One region of the Alteromonas sp. 5NW40-0090 genome, then DNA from elsewhere that is predicted to be linked to it. Evidence: predicted binding sites of a transcription regulator. Region 1 holds the regulator's gene; each other region holds the start of a gene.
What was found. Region 1 encodes MetJ, which represses methionine synthesis genes. Its sites were predicted from a motif close to TAGACGTCTAGACGTCTA; they were not measured.
Positions count from the first base shown of each region.

Region 2: metK (methionine adenosyltransferase) is a predicted target of MetJ. The motif match lies at 4,732-4,749, and genes of this name have one in related genera.
Region 3: msrA (peptide-methionine (S)-S-oxide reductase MsrA) is a predicted target of MetJ. The motif match lies at 5,004-5,021, and genes of this name have one in related genera.

Region 1 covers NZ_BAAJLT010000014.1:136,096-143,116, reverse strand. Annotated here, with positions in the region: gene metF (methylenetetrahydrofolate reductase) at 181-1,068, opposite strand; gene metJ (met regulon transcriptional regulator MetJ) at 1,230-1,562, shown strand; gene AC27KT_RS17290 (malic enzyme-like NAD(P)-binding protein) at 1,726-2,961, opposite strand; gene AC27KT_RS17285 (hypothetical protein) at 3,642-3,959, shown strand; gene rpmE (50S ribosomal protein L31) at 4,165-4,377, opposite strand; gene priA (primosomal protein N') at 4,829-7,018, shown strand.
Region 2 covers NZ_BAAJLT010000010.1:218,685-225,705, reverse strand. Annotated here, with positions in the region: gene AC27KT_RS14200 (ATP-binding protein) at 1-638, opposite strand, end outside; gene AC27KT_RS14195 (ABC transporter substrate-binding protein) at 653-1,831, opposite strand; gene AC27KT_RS14190 (3'-5' exonuclease) at 2,152-2,655, shown strand; gene AC27KT_RS14185 (hypothetical protein) at 2,795-3,265, opposite strand; gene metK (methionine adenosyltransferase) at 3,516-4,661, opposite strand; gene tkt (transketolase) at 5,067-7,021, shown strand, end outside.
Region 3 covers NZ_BAAJLT010000011.1:169,833-176,853, forward strand. Annotated here, with positions in the region: gene AC27KT_RS14875 (CLCA_X family protein) at 1-441, opposite strand, end outside; gene fldB (flavodoxin FldB) at 467-1,003, opposite strand; gene AC27KT_RS14885 (metallophosphoesterase family protein) at 1,021-2,886, opposite strand; gene AC27KT_RS14890 (hypothetical protein) at 3,158-4,279, shown strand; gene msrA (peptide-methionine (S)-S-oxide reductase MsrA) at 4,381-4,926, opposite strand; gene AC27KT_RS14900 (thiol-disulfide oxidoreductase DCC family protein) at 5,151-5,546, shown strand; gene AC27KT_RS14905 (SDR family NAD(P)-dependent oxidoreductase) at 5,536-6,261, shown strand; gene AC27KT_RS14910 (sodium-dependent transporter) at 6,572-7,021, shown strand, end outside.

The sequences.
Region 1 (7,021 bases):
TTATCAATGCGGACTGATATAAGGCATCGATAGTTCAATACATGTATATCAGATGGTAACTGCGGGCGGCCTTGGTGGCAAAGTTTAATGCAGGTTTAAAACAGCAAAGGCGCATTGATTGCGCCTTTTGTGAAGTGAATCATGCAAAAATGACATCACCCTTGTGATAATTGTTATTTATTAAGCGCCTGAACGCACGCCCAGCATGTGGCAGATGGCGTAGCTTAATTCACTACGGTTTAAGGTATAGAAATGGAAGTGTTTCACCCCTTCTTTAGCCAATACCTTTACTTGGTCCATGGCAATGTTAGCGCCTATCAGGTTACGGGTGGCTTGGTCGTCGGCATCAAGGCCGTCGAACATTTTGTGCAACCATCCCGGCACATGCACGTTTGTAAACCCTGCAAATTTCACTAATGTTTGATAGTTAGTTACCGGCAAAATACCCGGAACTATATCTAAGTCGACACCAGCTGCAGCTGCACGGTCTCTAAATCGAAGGTAAACACTGGTATCGAAGAAGAATTGGGTAATCGCTTCTGTAGCGCCTGCTTCTGCCTTTCGCTTTAGGTTTAGCAAATCAAACTGTGCATTTGGCGCTTCTGGATGCTTCTCTGGATAGGCGGCAACAGAAATATCAAAATCGGCAACGTCTTTTAGCAAGGCAACAAGATCAGAGGCGTACATCTCTGTTTTCTCTACCCCTGGCGGTAAATCGCCACGAAGCGCAACAATACGGCGAATGCCTGAATCCCAGTAGTCTTTAGCAATTTGTTTAAGTTCATCTCGGCTAGCATCAACACAGGTCAAGTGAGGAACAGCTGCTACACCGGTTTGCTGCTGAATGCGCTTAACTACGTCGTGGGTTCTGTCACGTTCACCGCTATTCGCGCCGTAGGTTACCGACATGTAGCTTGGCTTTAGTGGCGCTAGGCGTTCAACAGACTTCCATAAGGTCTGTTCCATGGCTTCCGTTTTAGGCGGAAAAAATTCAAAAGATACATCAATATCACGCAGTTCCGACAGGGACTGGTTTAATGCATCGATACCTTGTGCGTAAGAAACCATGGCTTTTACTCTCAAAAATGTATTCTTATAGACGTTTAGACGTCTAAATTAAAGAATATATGTCTAGACGTCAAGAGGTTTACACTGCTCAATTGACCTTTTCGTGAACTTGTTTAGAATTTCTCTTCATAATATAAAAAAGAGTAGACCGAGTTAGTACAATGGCAGAATGGAACGGTAAATATATTCACCCCTACGCAGAGCACGGGAAAAAGAGCGAGCAGGTAAAGAAAGTCACTGTCTCTATACCTATTAATGTGCTTAAAGCACTTACTGATGAGCGTACCCGCCGCCAAATCAATAATTTGCGTCACGCCACTAATTCGGAATTGCTTTGCGAGGCGTTTTTACACGCATTTACCGGGCAACCTTTGCCTAACGATGATGACTTGCGTAAAGACAATCCTAATCGCGTGCCGGCTGAAGCAAGACGTATTATGGAAGAAATGGGTATTGACCCTAGCTTCGAAAACGATGTGTCGGAAGACGACTGATATTTAGTATTAAAGAGAAACGGCGCTTTGTTGTAAGTTATTGCTAGTTGATAACCTACAACACGGCGCCGTTTTTTATGTACTTGTATTCTCTAAGCGCACTTTGTAGCAAATAAAGGTTGAGCACTAGCCCCACCATTTTTTTGCCTTATGCGCCAGAATTTTATTCTTCTGGGCTTTCAGGTACGCGTGCAACACCAGATTCAATAGCAGCCTTAGACACGGCGGTAGCAATACGCTCGCATAAACGCGGATCCATAGGTTTAGGAATAATGTACTCTTTACCAAATGTCAGGCTATCACTTTTACTCGCAGCTAATACTTCCTCTGGTACAGGCTCTTTCGTAATAGCACGAAGGGCTTCTACTGCTGCTACTTTCATTTCATCGTTGATGGCCGTTGCACGAACATCTAGCGCGCCACGGAAAATAAACGGGAAGCACAGTACGTTGTTTACTTGGTTAGGGTAGTCCGAACGTCCAGTGGCCATAATAAGATCTTTACGTACTTCGTGAGCAAGTTCAGGCTTTATCTCAGGGTCTGGGTTAGAACATGCAAATACAATTGGGTTTTCAGCCATCAAGGCCAGTGTTTCTGGTGGTAAAACATCCGGCCCAGACACACCAACAAAGATATCCGCACCTTCCATTACATCTTCAAGCGTACGCTTGTCAGTATTGTTAGCAAATAGCTTTTTGTGCTCAGTTAAGTCTTCGCGACGAGTATGGATAACGCCTTTTCTGTCTAGCATATAAATACGTTCGCGCTGGGCACCACACTTAATAAGCAGTTCCATACAAGCGACCGCTGCTGCACCGGCCCCCATACACACAATTTTAGCGCTCTCTATGCTTTTGCCCTGAATCTCCAACGCGTTAAGCATACCTGCTGCGGTTACAATAGCGGTACCGTGCTGATCATCATGAAATACTGGAATTTTACAGCGCTTAATTAGCTCTTGTTCAATCTCAAAGCATTCAGGCGCTTTAATGTCTTCTAGGTTAATGCCGCCAAATGTATCGGCGATATTCGCTACCGTATTAATGAACTCTTCGGTCGTACGATGCTTCACTTCAATGTCAATGGCATCCAGTCCAGCAAAGCGTTTAAACAGAAGGGCTTTACCTTCCATAACAGGTTTCGATGCCAGTGGGCCTAGGTTACCCAATCCTAAAATCGCGGTTCCGTTACTGATAACGGCAACCAGGTTTCCTTTACCCGTGTATTTATAGGCGTTATCTGCATCTTCGGCTATTTCTCTGACCGGCTCGGCAACGCCTGGGCTATAGGCGAGAGCAAGGTCGTCCACGCTATCGGCAGGTTTAGATAGCTCTACGCGGATTTTTCCAGGTGTGGGTTTGGCGTGATAGTCGAGTGCGCGTTGTCTAAAATCTGACATGTAAAAAGGTATCCTTAGATGTAGGGTTCATCGGTGTTTTCGTTCACGCTCTGTAGCTATTTTATTGTCGTTATAGTTATAGGTAGATAAACGTAAGCGCGTTACAACCAAGTAATGACAAAAGTGATTATAAATAGTTGTTAGCACTAGGGCTTGTTGATCTTTGTTTTACAGCAATCATCAATAGGCCTTTAGGTGGCATGTGGAAAAAGCAGATTAGGCGTTAACCTTTACTGATTTTGTTCACATACCTTAATGGATACAAGCCTCAGGTTCATGTACCCAAAAGCGCCACAAGTCTTGAAAGTAATGCATTATTCACAGAATTAATGCTCACTATCAAAGTGCCGATCGCAACTCTAACACAGCCAATCACTGTGTACATATCTGATCAGAATTCTCATATACCAATGTAGGGTAGGCATACTAATTAGACCAGTAAAATGGGGCTATAATTGCCATTCATATTATTTATTTTGACTTGTTATAACATTCCTTAGGTCTATTGTGTGGAGGATGAAAACAAAGCTATCGAAAGGCTCTACGTTCTCATAAATGCATAGGACAGAAACCCAAATCAGGAAAATAGAACGCAGGGAGATACCTCGTTAATTCTCCATCCAATATTTCTGATAAAATCCTGTGAAAGCCCACTTAAAATTCGCACTTAAGGCGAGGATATGACAGAAAGAAAACTAATAACCGTGCTAACCGGTGTATGCGAAAGCGTAAAATCTGCCAATAATGGATTTGTTTGGTTAACTCACTTAGGGCATTGGAGAACGCCGCAAGTGATTGCCGTGTTTAATACTGAGCAGGAGAAGCAGCGGGCGTTAACTAATGGTTGGGATATAGACTTCATAAGCCAAGTGAATATTGCTTTGGCGTCAATTAAGTCAGCACCCGTTGGTATTTATTTTGACAGCGAAGAACAATGTAAAAAAGTGAGTGGCGGCAATTGGGATAGGCATTTATCTAATGTAAAAAACCTTCACTGAGTTCAGGTTACGCTGAATGTTGTAAATTAAGCTAAAAACGTTTTCAGAAGGCGAGTTGCAGGGCTTTTTACATTGGCTAGGTAACTGCCCTGACGTAGGATAACGGCGGTAAAGCGCTGTTTGGTGCACCTTGTTTGTGTGAAGCGTGAATTTTAGGCAATAAAAAAGCGCCATAAAGGCGCTTTTTTCGAACTCGATATCAGGCTTACTTTTTGCCCAATGCACCGAAACGCTTCTTGAAGCGATCAACACGACCACCAGTGTCAACGTTACGTTGCTTACCAGTGTAGAATGGGTGACATGAAGAACATACGTCTAGGTTGATGTCTTTACCAAGCGTAGAACGAATGTTCATTACGTTACCACATGAGCAAGTTGCTGTGATTTCTTCGTATTTTGGGTGGATATCTTGTTTCATTGGGTTACCTCACATAATAAGGCCGTATCGCTATACAACCCGAAGTCGCACACCATACGTTACTTAATTCAAATGATAAGTCGTTCAAAGAACAGCCTATCGCAAAAGAGCGGCGCATAATAAAGGATGGCAGGGCCTTGATCAAGCGGTTTTTGGCCAAATGCTAAACAAGAGAGCTAGACAAGGAAGCCGTAGAAAAAGGCCAAACTAAAAACATTCTTTTTATGCTTAACAGTAAAGTATGTTTAAATATTTGTCTTTCAAGGCTAGGCCATATGCGCTAGTAGCAAAATCATGCGCTAATAGCAAAATGTGTTGCTAGCTGTTAGCAGCGCAAACTACTGTAACGTATAGGTCTGCAAGTAGCTTCAGTATAATTAGTTTCAACATAAGAAACTTAGTAAGCGCATTACGCGCTATAACAGTCGTCAAATAAGGTAAAACGTTCGCAATGGCCTTTATCCAAGTTGCCGTGCCAGTGCCACTGCGCCAACTTTTCACATATACCCACAATAGCGCGCTCAGTGCAGGTGTGAGGGTAGTTGTACCTTTTGGTCCGCGCAAACTTGTGGGCGTAGTTGTTGAAACCCTACACAAACCTGAAAGCGACATTGAAAACTCCAACAAGCTAAAAGCCATTGAGTCGGTACTGGACGATAGCCCCATTATAGATGAGGTGCTGCTGAAAATGGCCCAATGGCTGTGGCAGTACTATCATCATGCGCCGGGTGAAGTGTTGCACGCCATGCTGCCTGTTTTATTGCGCAAAGGCGAGTCAGCAGCGCCAACACCTCAAGACATGCTAATGCTTACCGAAGAAGGTAGGCAAAGGGATGCAGACACGTTATCGCGGGCGCCTAAACAACAAGCCTGTTTTACTGCAATGGCCGGTGGTGCCTTATTAGCGTCCCAAGCGCGCAAGCAGTATGGCGCACCTGCGGTCAAAGCGCTTGTCGAAAAGTCATTGGCAAGCATTGAAGAAGTCGCGCCTGAATTTAAGTCAGGCAGTTGGCTTGCCTCGTTATCGGTGTCTGAAAAGCCGGTTCCAGACACAGAACAGTCGGTTGCTATTGCCGCGCTTAACCGTCAGCAAGGCAACTTTGCAGTAAGTTTACTTGAAGGGGTTACCGGTAGCGGTAAAACGGAAGTGTATCTTCAAGCCATCGAACCCTTACTGCGTGAAGGGAAGCAAGTGCTTATCTTGGTACCAGAAATCGGGCTTACGCCGCAAACCGTGTCACGCTTTGAAAAGCGCTTTGGTATTGCAGTGGGCGTTTTACACTCTCAGCTTTCTGATAAGGAACGGCTACAGGTGTGGCAGCGAGCAAAAGCCGGTGAACTCGGTATTATCATTGGTACCCGCTCGGCTATTTTCACCCCGCTGCACAATCCCGGTATGCTGATTGTGGATGAAGAGCACGACGAGTCTTTTAAGCAGCAAGATGGGCTTCGCTATCATGCTCGTGACCTGGCAGCTATGCGTGCCAAGCAGCATAATATTCCGCTTTTACTAGGCAGTGCCACGCCTGCGCTTGAAACACTTAACAATGCGCTAAGCGGTCGTTATGCCCATTTGCAGCTTACCAAGCGAGCAGGAGGGGCGAAAAGCACGCATCAGCATGTGTTAGACGCGCGTGACCAGCCCATTTACTACGGTATTTCGCAAGGCTTGCTAACGATAATGCGCCAGCATATCAGCGCGGGAAACCAGGTATTGGTGTTTGTGAATCGCAGAGGCTATGCGCCAGCGCTGCTCTGCCACCACTGCGGTGAAACCGTCATGTGTAAGCGTTGTGATCGTCCTTACACTGTGCATAAAGCACAGAACCGACTTCAGTGTCATCACTGCGGCGGCATGCGCTCAATGCCATCAAACTGCGAAGCGTGCCATCACAATGAATTAGTTACGGCGGGTACCGGAACCGAGCAAGTTGAGCAAGGGCTTACAAGCTTATTTCCCGGTGTTAAACAGGTACGAATAGACAGCGATACCGTGCGGGGCAAAGATAAACTGCACCAAACGCTTGACGCAATAAACCGCCAAGAGTACCAGCTGCTAGTAGGCACCCAGATACTATCAAAAGGTCACCATTTCCCTCATGTAACCCTAGTTGCAGTACTAGATTGTGATGGTGCTCTTTTTAGTGCGGATTTTAGAGCACCGGAAAAGCTCGCTCAGCTTGTAACTCAGCTTGCTGGAAGAGCTGGGCGCGCCAGTAAACCTGGTGAAATGTGGCTTCAAACTCACAATCCTCACCACCCTTTGCTACAAGATTTAGTGCACAATGGCTATGGCCATTTCGCCAGACACGCATTGATGGAGCGTAAAGCGGCGGGGCTGCCCCCTTTTATTAGCCAATTTGTGATCCGCGCTGAAGCGACCGACAGCAGTTTGGCTTATCGCTTTTTACAAGATAGTAAGCAAGTCTTTCTCCAGCAGCATGCCATTGAGTTAAGTGGACCGTTTCCTTGTCTGATCGAAAAGCGGCAAGGCAGGTTCCGGTTTATGCTGGTATGCAGCCATGAAAAGCGTGCGCCGCTTCACAATGCGCTACGTTTGGCGCTGCCATTTTTACAGGCGTTGCCGCAGGCAATGAAGGTAAGGTGGTCAATAGATATTGATCCTACCGATTTCAGTTAGCTT
Region 2 (7,021 bases), on a different contig from region 1:
AAGTTTGAAAACTTTGAACTTGGAGCAATGAGTGCGGGCTCACTGCTAAACAGAACATTTCCGTTAGCATCAGTGACTAACTGATTTGTGAGGCGTGGATAAGGCGCAAGTAATGATTGAAGGCTGTCAACGTACATCACAAGGGCACCTTCAGAGACGCCGTTTAGTAAGACAGGAACGCTAATGACTACGCCATACTGTGATACAGAAGAAAACGTATTCGATGAACCTAAGGTTTGCTGGCGCCACGCATTACTTAACGACTCAGGAAGCGCCGCACTCCAATTTTTATCAATAACCTTTTTTCCAGCAAAATCAAACAGCGCAAATTCAACACTCTTTGCTTGGGTAAGATTCAAAGAGCGAAAAAACATAGGAAGGTAGTTGTCCCGCTGTTCTATATCTACCAGCGAATTGATGATGATGTCGTTAGCAGCTAAATCTGCTAGCTGACGTGTTGTATCACTAACAATGAAATTGATGTCTTGCTCTAACCCTTTCACTGATTGCTGTTGGAGGTGGTCAGTTTGTTTAACGATAAAATGGAAAGATAGCGCAAACAGCGTGATGGAAAGTACTGTGATTAACAATGCCAGCCTAGGGATCATGCTGGATAGCAATAGAGAACGTAGTCTCATATGTTCCTGCTGCATTATTTATCGCCTACTGTGACCAAGTGGCCTTTATCATTAAAGTTTGTCATAAAATAATCCTTTGACCAAAGCGCATCATGCCGTTCTTTTGTAAATGGGGCTTTGTAGTATTTAACTGCACCCTGGATGTTTTTAAGTGATTCGAGGGCGCTACGCAACGCGTTAACATCTGTACTACCTGCTTTATCGGCAGCAATAGCAATTAAATGAATTAAATCATACGCATGCGCTAGCCCTGTGACACCGTCAATGGCTACAGCATCAATTAACCCATATTTATTATAGTAGGCTTCTAATAGCTGTTTAGCCTTGTTATTTTTTTGATGGTCGAAGTGAAACGTTTGAAGGACTGAAATATCGTACTCGCTAATGGGGTTAGCTAATCGAGATGCAAACTGACCTGAAGCAATACCCCAATGGGAAACGACCGGAAGCGAACTCAACCCTTGCTCAGCCAATGCGTCGACGACAACCGTACCTTCAGGTACGTTAGTGACCAATATAACACCGTCAGCTTTTGAATTTTTAATTGCAGCGGCATCTTCGGAAAAATCTTTTTGCTGCCAATTTATCCAGTGAGTTGCACTTATATTTACGCCATGTGATTGCGCAGCTTGAGTTAACGATTCTAGATTAGAGCGGCCCCAGCCTGTGCGTTCAAGCACCAAAGCAATGTTAGACAGCCCCCTGGTTTTTACATAGTCAATAAGTACTGATGCAGCTTCAGCGTCACGAACTGAAACTCGAAAAACATTATTAGGAAAATGCTGGTTATCAATAATTGGTGTGCCAGCGGCCCACGGTACCAGCATTAGCACATTCTTGGCATGTAAAATATCTATTTCAGCTAGCACTACAGGGGTATGAACTCCACCGACTACAGCTAGCAAGTTGGGCATTTGGGCGAACTGTTCAATATTGAATATGCCGCGAGCCGGGTTACCTCGATGGTCTTTGGCAATCACTTTAAGCTTACGCCCGAGAATCCCGCCCTTTTCGTTAATTTCTTCTACGGCTAGCTCGACGCCTCGAGTAATAGCAATACCTCCCTCAACCGCTACCGCTGAAAGGTCGGCATCTATACCTATAATTAAAGGTGCTTGGTCGTTGTCAGCTAGGCACGAATTTAAGAGAGAAAAAAAGCAGAAGAGCGCTGATAGAAAAAGATTTGCACGCATGGGGTCGCCACCTGATTGATTACCCTAAAAGTGTATAGCAATGTGCTAAGCGTTTTGCCATTTACGCATTATTCTTTAGTATAATTTTGCGCTTTTTATAGCCAGTTTCTCTTTTTTTGACACCGTTTCAGTTTAGTCGGGTAGATAGCAATGTGGCACGATTCTGCTATTGCGTTAGAGGTACAAAGTAGAGTGGTTGTTTTGTGAGGGGCCTAAAATTGCGCCCTAAACAGTAGTTTAAAAAATCTCTCTGTACCTATGTGAAAGGTATCTTCTTTTACTGACACACATATTAAGGAGAACAGTAGTTTGGAGTATAAGTGCGAAATACAACACTGCCGACAATAATAGATGTGGAAGCAAGTGGTTTTGGGGCAGCGAGTTACCCTATAGAGATTGGCATTGTGCGCTATGATGGTGCAAAGTGGTGCAAATTGCTTAGACCATTTGCCTCTTGGGTGCATTGGGACTCGCAAGCTGAGTCGCTACATGGCATTTCTCAGCAAATGCTGCAAGCACGAGGTGAGGACCCTTATAAAGTGTGTGTTGAGCTTAATAATTTTCTAGGAAACACTATAGTGTACAGCGACGGATGGGTAGTGGATAACCCTTGGCTGATTAAACTTTACGCTGCAGCGAATGTTGACATGTCTTTCACCTGTCGCGCTCTTGAATATATTTTAACTGAGCCTCAAATGGAAAAATGGCACGATGTAAAAAACAGTCTTGTAGCCGAGCATGATGTTAAGCGTCATAGAGCAAGTTCAGATGCGATGATTATTCAACAAACTTATGCGAAAACCATTGAACTCACGCAAGGGTAATATTAAATCGCATAGATAATTGCCTACTCAGAAATTGCAGGAGCGTCTCTTAGGAAAGATTGTGAATGCAGGAGTGGCTTTAATGAACTCGGACAGTAAGTGTATAACGAGTTTTGTTAGCGGGAAGCTAACATGTTCATCAGAACAGGTAATTCACACCCAAGGAAAGGGCCATATTTTCTTCTTCGCCCACTTGCCTATGCTCTATCTCTACAGCCATATTTAACCCTTTGTTTTTTCCAAGTAGCCAGCCTAAACGGGTAAATGTACCGATATCGTGAGGTAAATAAAGCCACTCAGCATAATGTTGAAAGGCGGTGTTGTTCGTTTTATAGGTCGCATAAACCTTTTGTGGAATCCATGTGTCGAACTGTCGGCTGGCGCTGAACAAGCCTTGTGAACCTGCTGGATAGGTATAGCTGTTGTCGTATAGAAAGTTTTCAGTTGTAGATTGAACGCGATATGTACTGTTTAACTGCCAGCGAGCTATCTTTTTGCTTTTAAATTGGATTGGGCTGTAGTTACTATTATCGTTTCTCGCGAATACGGGCAAAGCAGTCAGCGAGACAGCCAGAGTGAGCGCTATGAGAGTACCGTTAACCACATTCATGGAAGAGTCCAAGGTGTTGTTATCTTGGCTTGTAAAACAACAAGAAACTACAAGCAACAGTGTGTTCGTTAATTAAGCATAGTCGCAAAAAATAAATGATGAAAATATTCTTTGCTGTTTTTATTTGCTTCGTTGATTTCGCTAGATAGCAAAGCCTAAATAGAAAAACGCCGCTAGTTTGTATAACCGCTTAAAACCAAAGCGTTATAAAACTGAACGGCGTGTATAAAAGCGTTACTTGATTGTCGAATTAAACCGATGCTTTTAACGCTTCTGCTTTATCTGTTGCTTCCCATGGGAATTCGTCACGACCAAAGTGACCATATGCAGCTGTTGGGCGATAAATTGGGCGCTCAAGATCTAGCATTTGGATAAGGCCGTAAGGACGCAAGTCAAAGTGTTCACGTACCAATGCAACCAGTGTCTTCTCATCTACCACGCCTGTTCCAAAGGTATCTATGCTGATGGACGTTGGCTCTGCTACGCCGATGGCGTAAGACACTTGAATTTCACAACGCTTTGCAAGACCCGCTGCAACAATGTTCTTAGCAACGTAACGACCCGCGTATGCTGCACTGCGGTCTACTTTGGATGGATCTTTACCTGAAAACGCGCCACCGCCGTGACGGGCCATGCCGCCGTAAGTGTCTACGATGATTTTACGACCCGTTAAGCCGCAGTCGCCCATTGGCCCACCGATAACAAATCGTCCCGTTGGGTTGATGTGGAAACGCGTGTTGGCATCAATCCACTCGCTTGGAAGCACAGGCTTGATGATTTCTTCCATTACCGCTTCACGTACGGTTTCAGTGCTTACTGAATCGCAGTGCTGGGTTGAAAGCACAACTGCGTCGATGCCAACAGGCTTGTCGTTTTCGTACTTGAATGTAATTTGGCTTTTCGCATCTGGACGCAACCAGTCTAGCTTACCAGATTTACGTACTTCGGCTTGTTTTTGAACAAGACGGTGAGAGTAAGTGATTGGCGCAGGCATTAGCACGTCAGTTTCATCGCTCGCGTAACCGAACATTAGGCCTTGGTCACCCGCACCTTGTTCTTCTAGGCTTGCGCGGTCAACACCTTGATTGATGTCAGGAGACTGTTTACCAATTGCGTTTAATACAGCACATGAGTCAGCGTCGAAGCCCATATCTGAGTGCGTATAGCCAATTTCTTTAACTGTTTTACGGGTAAGTTCTTCAATATCTACCCAAGCAGAAGTAGTGACTTCACCACCTACTAAAACCATACCGGTTTTTACATACGTTTCGCAGGCCACCCGAGCGCGAGGATCTTGCTCTAAAATTGCGTCAAGAACCGCATCTGAGATCTGATCAGCAATTTTGTCCGGATGTCCTTCAGACACTGACTCGGATGTGAATAAATGCGTGGCCATAAATGCTCCGTAAGCGTTAAATTATCAAAATAGTCGTATATTGTACTAAAACAAGTTATAAATACCAGTCTTTACTTCTAGACGTCTAAAAGTCTCTTTGTTACGAAATGTTGACATAACCCGATCAGTATCAAGGTTATTTGTATAAAATAAAAAGACTTAGGCAAAGGTAAGAGGGTTTTTATTACCGTGCTAATACGCATTGGTGAGCGTATAGACCATTTTTTACTATTACTTTCGCTATTGGCAATGAAAACTCATTGAACTGTTAGGTGGCATAGGTAAGAATAACGCCACATTCAATCGTATAAAGAAGTAGAGCAAACGCCTTATCTCTACGCTCGTCTAGCTCCGCTAGCCCGCTAAGATACGAAACAAAAGATACAAAATAAATCAGGAGACAACATGCCCTCTCGTCGTGAACTCGCCAATGCAATCCGTGCATTAAGTATGGACGCCGTTCAACAAGCTAAATCTGGTCACCCAGGTGCCCCAATGGGGATGGCTGATATCGCACAGGTACTATGGGGTGATTTCTTATCACACAACCCTGCAAACCCATCTTGGGCTAACCGCGATCGCTTTGTGCTTTCAAATGGTCACGGCTCGATGCTGTTGTACTCTCTTCTTCACCTTTCGGGCTACGAACTGCAAATTGAAGAATTAAAGAACTTCCGCCAATTGCATTCAAAAACGCCAGGTCACCCAGAGTACGGTTATGCGCCAGGTGTTGAAACGACCACTGGCCCACTAGGCCAAGGTATCAGTAATGCTGTGGGCATGGCGCTTGCCGAAAAAGTGCTAGCGGCACAATTTAACAAAGACGGTCATACTATTGTTGATCACCACACCTACGCATTCTTAGGCGACGGCTGCTTGATGGAAGGTATCTCACACGAGACATGTTCACTAGCCGGTACACTTGGCCTTGGTAAGCTTATCGCGTTCTGGGATGACAACGGCATTTCAATTGATGGTGAAGTGGAAGGTTGGTTCACCGACGATACACCAGCACGCTTCAAGAGCTACGGTTGGGAAGTGATCGATGGCGTTGACGGTCACGATGCAGAACAAGTAAAAGCCGCCATTGAGAAGGCACAGGCGAACACCGCGCAGCCTACGCTTATTTGTTGTAAAACCACTATTGGTTTCGGTTCGCCTAATAAAGAGGGTACCGAGTCTTGTCACGGTGCACCACTAGGTGAGGACGAAATTGTCGCTACTCGCGAGAAACTTGGCTGGAGCCATGGCGCGTTCGAAATTCCAGACGATATTTACGCTGGCTGGGATGGCAAAGAGAAAGGCTCAAAAGCAGAAAGTGCGTGGAATGATGCTTTCGCTGCATACGAGGCCGCCTACCCAGAGCTTGCGGCAGAGTTTAAACGCCGCGTTAACGGTGAGCTTCCAGCAGATTTCAGCGAAAAAGCAGACGCTATTATTGCTGAACTGCAAGCTAACCCTCAAAACATTGCTTCACGTAAAGCATCGCAAAATGCATTAAACGCATTTGGCCCATTACTTCCTGAACTACTCGGCGGTTCTGCCGACTTGGCTGGTTCTAACTTGACTATTTGGGAAGGCAGCAAAGGCGTTGAAGCGAACGATGCCTCAGGTAACTACATTTATTATGGTGTACGTGAGTTTGGTATGTCTGCCATGATGAACGGTATTGCTCTTCACGGCGGTTTTAAAGCATACGGTGCAACCTTCCTAATGTTTATGGAATATGCCCGTAACGCGGTACGTATGGCAGCACTAATGAAGCAGCCTGCTATTTTCGTTTACACTCATGACTCAATTGGTCTGGGTGAAGACGGCCCAACGCACCAGCCGGTAGAGCAGGTAGTAGCGCTACGTGCTACGCCTAACCTTGATAACTGGCGTCCGTGTGATCAGGTTGAGTCTGCTGTGTCGTGGAAGTCTGCTATTGAGCGTACTGACGGCCCAACAACACTAATCTTCACACGCCAAGGCTTAGCGCAGCAAGAAAGAACGGCTCAACAAGTGGCTGATATCGCTAAAGGCGGTTACGTACTTAAAGACTGTGAAGGTACGCCAGAGCTTATTCTTATTGGTACAGGGTCTGAGGTTCAGCTAGCCGTTGAAGCTGCAGCGAAACTGACCGAGCAAGGTAAAGCGGTGCGCGTAGTGTCTATGCCATCAACTGACGTATTTGATCGTCAGTCTGCTGATTACCGTGAAAGCGTATTGCCTTCTAATGTTGTTAAACGCGTAGCGGTCGAAGCGTTGTCTAAAGACAGCTGGTACAAGTACGTTGGCTTTAATGGTGCTATCGTAGGCATGGACACCTTTGGTGAGTCTGCACCTGCTGGCGACCTGTTTAAGCACTTCAACATTAC
Region 3 (7,021 bases), on a different contig from region 1:
GTTATCTAGCCAGGCTTGTGTAGCAAAACTACCGGCGGCAATGCCGTTGAACATCCGTGGCGCAATATAATGATCGAAGGCGTGAAACCACTCGTGAGCCAACGCTCCAGCGCCCGCGTTTTTTGCTAACGCAAGCTGTCTTTTCGCACTGTTGTAGTGGGCACTACTGTGTTTTTGACCGCCACTGCCAAAAGCCAGTGACAGGGAGCCATTTAACGACAACACCTGTTCATTGATATTTAAGATCGCGACCAGATCGTAAAGTGCATCGAAAAAGAGGTTAGCAGCAATCTGTTGTTCTTCTGCTGTGACCCATCTACCCACAGTGATCGTAGCGAAATTAAACAGTTTGCGAATATCTTGAAATGAAACATCAGCGCCGTCCCTGTGGCTTGGGCCGTTGCGATAAAACTGCTGATGAATACGGCCTTTACTTTCCAACACTGAGATCCAAATTTTATAGATGTTAAGCCATCGAGACCAATAACTGCTCACACCATGCTTCGATGCGTGCATCGGTTTTGTCGTATTGGTTTTCATCGTCAAGAGACAGACCAACAAATTGAGTTTTGTCTTCGGTCAACGCTTTTGAGGCGGTAAACTCATAGCCTTCGTTTGGCCAATACCCCACGATCTTACAGCCAGATGGCAATATTGCATCGTGAAGCATACCTAGTGCATCTTGAAACCATTCTCCGTAACCAAGTTGGTCGCCAAGTCCGAATAAAGCGATGGTTTTCCCTGCTAAATCCAAGCCGTGCACTTCTTCCCAATGAGACTCCCAATCTTCCTGGAGCTCGCCAAAGTCCCACGTTGAAATACCAAAAATGATAATGTCGTATTCGGCGGTGCGCGTTAGATTCACGTCTTTAATGTTGTGGAGGTCAACAATATCTTCGTCAAAAAGGCTATTGAGCTGCGTTTGGATTTTTTCTGCTGCCATTTCGGTATAGCAGGTTGTTGAGCCGTAAAATAATCCGATGGACAGTACGCTATCACTCATTAGATACCTCTTTTGAACTAATCGTCTTTAGAAGCAGGGAATTCTACCTCTTTACCGTTGCTCAACAAAGCTTTGCACTGAACATCGGTGTTTTTCTGTGAAATTTTTAATACACCAATGGCGCAACCGTTGAATAATTCGCCATAACCCTTGCTAGGTTCCCGTGCTTTTACCGACATATTTCTGCGCCTAGTAAAAAGGTTCAGGGGTGACTTGGAGCGATAAAGCACACGGTTTAACCTATCCAGCCACTTAATAAGCCCATCCGGGAATGCGTTTTTCAATCCGCTACAGGTGAACTGAGTGATATGGGGGCTGTTTCGCCTAAAGCGTAGACGTACATCGTATACAAAGGAATAGTGCACATCGCCAGATAGAATGATGAAATCGGGGGGCGTTTTGTAATGCCTGAATATGTTTAATATAACGTTCGCGGTGCCTTTGTGGGCCATCCAGTTCTCAGCATCAACAGTAAGCGCCTTGCCAAAAAACGTAAACACCTTTTGAATGGCTTCGATAACCTTTACACCATAAATGGGAGCGGCAGAGACAACGATGACAGATTCTTTGCCGATTATAGAATGCTGAAAATCACACAGTGCTTCCCAGTCCATTAGCCCCGAGGGCTTATTCATATTAGATTCACTGCGCCAACGCTGCGTGCGGGTGTCTAAAACCTCAATAGGTGGTGAGGTATCTAAACGGTAATGCCACTGATCAAAATCCAACAGATCATCAATGATTTCATCGTGCGAGTTTAAACCGCTTTCTCCCATTGATTCTTGTACTTTAGCAATTAATGGCGCCACTTTTTTTGGTGCATTTCCCCAGCCTTGGCAAAGCAAGTAGCCGATAAGCGCATTGCCGATCATGCGTTTTGATAAAGGGTTTCCATAGACTTCTTGTTCCCACCCCCGGGTTAAGTTCCAGTCGTCGGTCACATCGTGATCGTCAAAGATCATATAGGTAGGAATGTGTGCCAGGGCTCTACGTACCTGCGGTAGCTGTTTTACAAAGCCGCTAAGCGCCTCGTGTTCTTTGTCGAAAATAGCGTGGTATTTTTGGGGGATCCCATCTTTATCTATATTGATATCAGCCCAAAGCGTGTCGGACCACACCAGTAAATACATAGCGATGATCTCCGCACTGCCAATCAAATGATTTTGCGCGTTTACTGATGTGAATACGGGTTTTTTCTTAGCACCAAAGAATATTGAAGACAGTACCGTATTGGTCGCAATTTGAGGTAGAAGCTGCTCTCGTTCGTAATACCCATATTCATGTGTGGCAAGTTCATTAGTGTTGGTTACTACTGCTCCTTCCAGTACTTCATGATAAAGGCCTAAACGGTCAATCACGCTATGTATGGCTTTAAGCATAGGACCTGCGACATCATCAGCGTAAATTTGGTCACCCGTCATCAACAGAAGATCGGGAAAATCATTTTGCTTTTTGAACGCATTTTTAAGGAGTACATCTACTTGTGCTAGGGCATCATCACTTTGAAAGTGAGGCTTACGGCATGAGCCGTGCAGTATGGTCTCGGGAGTCTCAGTGTAATGGAAACTTAAGGAAGACTGCCCATCGTAAAGAAGCCCGCGTTGTTCATCTTCCCATGAAGCCTGTTGAGCGTCGTCGCTAAAAGATAGCGAGTAACCTATCCGCGCAGTATCTTCGAAGGGCTCTGACGAAGTGAAAGAGAGCAAGTGTATAAATGCGTACTTACCTACGGGTACGGTTTCGCGTTGACAATTGCCGCTGACGACGACTTCATTTGCAGATAGATTTAGCGCAGGTGAATCGGCGTTACTGGTTACTACCCAAATATGACATTCTGTAGATGTCACTTTTCTTACTATTGGACCTGCAATAACTTGGGGCAAGTGCTGCGTAGAAATGACGCTCTCCTTTAATTTTCGTCAATATTAATACACGTAAGCGTGTTAACTAAATATGCTGCACATTAATTGAAAACATGATGACAGCACGACTATTTAACGTTGCCAAATCATATATGTACTCAGCAAACCTGATGTCTATCGCATAACCTTACTCTTTTTTGTGAATAAACGGTATGCTCGATATACTCCCTTACAATTTTTTCAGTTTTACCTTTTGCTCTCGTCTCAATGAACGCAGAGAGGACTTCACACTATGCTAAAATATTTGACCAGTGCTGTGCTAACCACTTTACTGATAAGCGCCTGTAGCGAGCCGAAAGACGTTGTTATTACTCCTGAACCTCAAGACTTAACCGAAGTCACTGTGGGTAAATGGATCCTTGATGAAAAAGGCAAGGTTATGTTTGATCCTCAAACCTCTGGGTTAGTGGTGCTAGACGGTCAACTTGTCACTATCGCAGATGCTAGCGCTGATACGACTCAACAGTTGAAACTTCATAGCATTTCACCAGATACCGCAACGCTGAGCGCATCGAGCGAACGCTTTTCATTTTCTACTACCGTGCGCCGAAGCTGCTTTTATAGCTATTTGAGCGAGCAACCTGATTTAGAAGCGCTAGCCGTAGACCCCAGAGACACTAACGTAATTTATACGGTTACCGAAGATGCTACCCGTACCGGCGCATTAAGCCCTCGTTGTGAAACCAAATACGAGGAAACAGGGTCAACAGATTACCCCACCTTGTTGGTAAAATTGACGCGAAAAGACAATGGCTCGGTTGAAATGTCGGATGTGCGCCCACTCCAGTTTCCGCAAGAGTTCGAAGTAGGTAACTTTCCCAACGATGGTATTGAAGGTCTTACTATGGCTGACGACGGCACCTTATACTTGGCGCTAGAGAAAGATAAAGCAGGACAGCCAAGAATTTTTACATTGGCTGTTGATGAAGACTTTTTCTCGTCGAAAGATTTTGCCACAGTGAGCGAGCCTAACCTAAAACTTCCTTCGTTTACTTCAGGTAATCATCCTATCAATGGACTGGCACTTTATACCCATTCAACGGGCGCATCCTATTTGTTTGGCGCAGCAAGAAACGACAATGAACTGTGGGTAATTGATGTGAGTGGCAGTAAGCCAACAAAGCGTATACCTATTACCTTCGACGTTGCCGGCGACCAGAATTGTGAACAGTACACAATGGACAACTCGTCGATGGAAGGATTAGTGACCATTGAAAATACCTTGTGGATCATTAACGATCCTTGGGAGAAAAACTACCTTAAAAACGCGACGTGTGAAGCGCATAAGACGCGTTATGAAGACTTAGCGCCTTTATTGTTTCCACTAGAAATTAACAGCGTTTGGTTTGAATAATAAGAAAACGAATAGATTGAAAAACAAAAGGGTTGCTTTTAAGCAACCCTTTTTATTGTTGGCTAACGCTATTGATAGCGCGCTTAATATCGCTGTTTTATTTATGCGTCGCTGCGAAGTCGAGAAGCGAAGGTTTTTTTGAACTTCGCAAGTTTAGGCGCCACCACCATAGAGCAATATTGGTTTTGTGGATTATTTTTGAAGTAATCTTGATGGTAGTCTTCGGCGTCGTAGTAGTTATTTACTGCTACTATTTCAGTCACTACGGGATCGGGCCAAATCTCTTCTTCTGTGATTTCTGCGATAATTTTTTCTGCTTCAGCTTTTTGTGTATCGTCGTGATAGAAAACCGCGCTGCGATACTGTGTGCCTACATCATTGCCCTGTCTATTTAGCTGTGTAGGGTTATGCAGCGCAAAGAAAATTTCTAGTATCTCCCGGTAGCTGATGCTGTCGGCATCAAACGTTACTTGTACCACTTCAGCATGGCCAGTATTTCCTTTGCATACCTCTTCATAGGTTGGATCGGCCTTTTCGCCTCCAGCGTAGCCAGAAATTGCTTTTTCCACGCCTTCAACGCTATTAAACGCTGACTCGATACACCAAAAGCATCCGCCTGCCAACGTGGCGACTTGTAAATTTGCCATAGTAAAAACCTCTCTTAATCTTTGTCTGTAGTGTGGGTGCGGCTAGGTCACAACACAAGTCATCCAAGCGTGTTTTTTTATCGTATAAACGAATATTAAATAAGAATAACGTGCGAGTTAGGTAAAAGGTTTTAACCTAACCATCTAATCGTTTTCCTTGAAGCAGTTCGCTACCCATAACAATGCGTATCAATGTGTTCAAGATTTGGCAGAGGTATTCAGTCGTGATTATTTTCTATGACGGGTATTGTCCGTTGTGTATTGCTGAAATGCGTCATTTAAGAAAAAGAGACAAGCATAACAAATTGACCTTGGTAGATATTCAGGCCCCCGATTTTTCAAGCCGTTATCCAACCATGGATTGGCATGCACTCAATGCAAGAATTCACGGACTTCGTGACGACGGGACGTTGATAACTGGCCTTGATGTCACTCATGAAGCATGGAAAGCCGTGGGCATGGGGTGGCTATACGCACCGCTTCGCTGGCCTGTTATTCGTTATGTGGCCGATGCTTTTTACAATGTATTCGCAAAGCATAGATACACCATTTCATACCTGTTAACAGGTAAAAAACGTCAGTGCAATCGCTGCATACCAGGAGAAGCCAGTGAAAAATAACGTACTCATAGTGGGCGCGTCGGGCGGTATTGCGTCTGCGCTTATTGAGCAGTATAGCAGTGAAGGTGCTAGGGTGTTTGCGGTTAGTCGCGCCCCTTTATCTGACACCAATCATTCTGGGGATGTTACCTATCATCAGCTGGCCGAACAGGACGATAGGCACATAAGCGAATTTGTTGAACAGCTGGCTGAACAGCAGGTTGTGTTAACTACGGTAGTTATCACTACCGGCTTTCTGCACCGCGAAAGCGATGGCATTCATCCTGAGAAACGTTTGGAAGATGTTAGTGAGCAGGCCTTAGCGGCATATTTTTCGACTAACAGCATTATTCCCGCAATGTGGCTCAAGCATTTGGTGAATGTTATGAGTAAAGAAGGCTCAACCCTTGTTTGCTTAAGCGCGAGAGTAGGGAGTATTTCAGATAATGGACTTGGCGGGTGGTACGGCTACCGCGCGTCGAAAGCAGCGCTCAACATGTTGGTTAAAACGGCGTCGGTGGAATACAAGCGCAGATTGAAAGATGTCATGCTTGTTTGTTATCACCCTGGGACGGTTGATACGGGGCTTTCTAAGCCTTTTCAAAAGAACGTCGCCGCCAAGAAACTGTTCACGCCTGAGTTTACCGCTAAACAGCTCATTCACCACCTTTCGGCGCTTGATCGAGACCAAGCTTGTCATTTTATCGACTGGAATGGCGAAGTGGTAACTTGGTGATACGGTCTAACATCATTTCAGCAAGTTCAACATCAAGACTTTTCATTTCACTGCTGTTACCATGCTATTTTGGGAATGGTGCAGCGTATTGATAAGCCCATAGAGGTAGCAATACAACGCGTTGACGCCACACGTGAGTCATAACAACAAACGCCATCCTGATAATAAATAATACCAGTTCGCTCGGCTTGATCCTTACGAATAGTAAGTAACGACAACCAACATGAATTGTGAGTACACAACGTGTTTGTGCATCACAAGGCGTGATACGGCGAACTGCTATAACAATAACTCAACAAGAGGAAGGGATATGAGCGGGGCCAGAGAACAGTTCGGATCGCGCATAGGTTTTATTTTGGCTGCTGCAGGTTCTGCGGTAGGCATAGGTAATTTGGTAGGGTTTCCTGTCGGTGCAGCTAAAAATGGCGGTGGTGCATTTCTTTTAATGTACGCTATTTTCGTTTTTGCCATTTGTTTACCAGTAATGCTGGCGGAAATGTCAGTTGGTCGCCATGCTAAAAAAGACCCGCTTGGTGCATACAGTGATATAAGCGGTAATGAAAAGAAATGGAAAGTCGCGGGGTGGCTAGCTATTGCTACGCCGTTCATGATTGCCGTTTTCTACATGGTTATTACCGTGTGGCTTTTCGGCTATTTGTTCGAAGCAGTAAGCGGAAATCTAGACAAGTTAGCTAACCCAGAAACCTTTGGTCTGTTTATCAACTCTGAAGCCATCTTTGTATACATGGCGGCCGTTGTT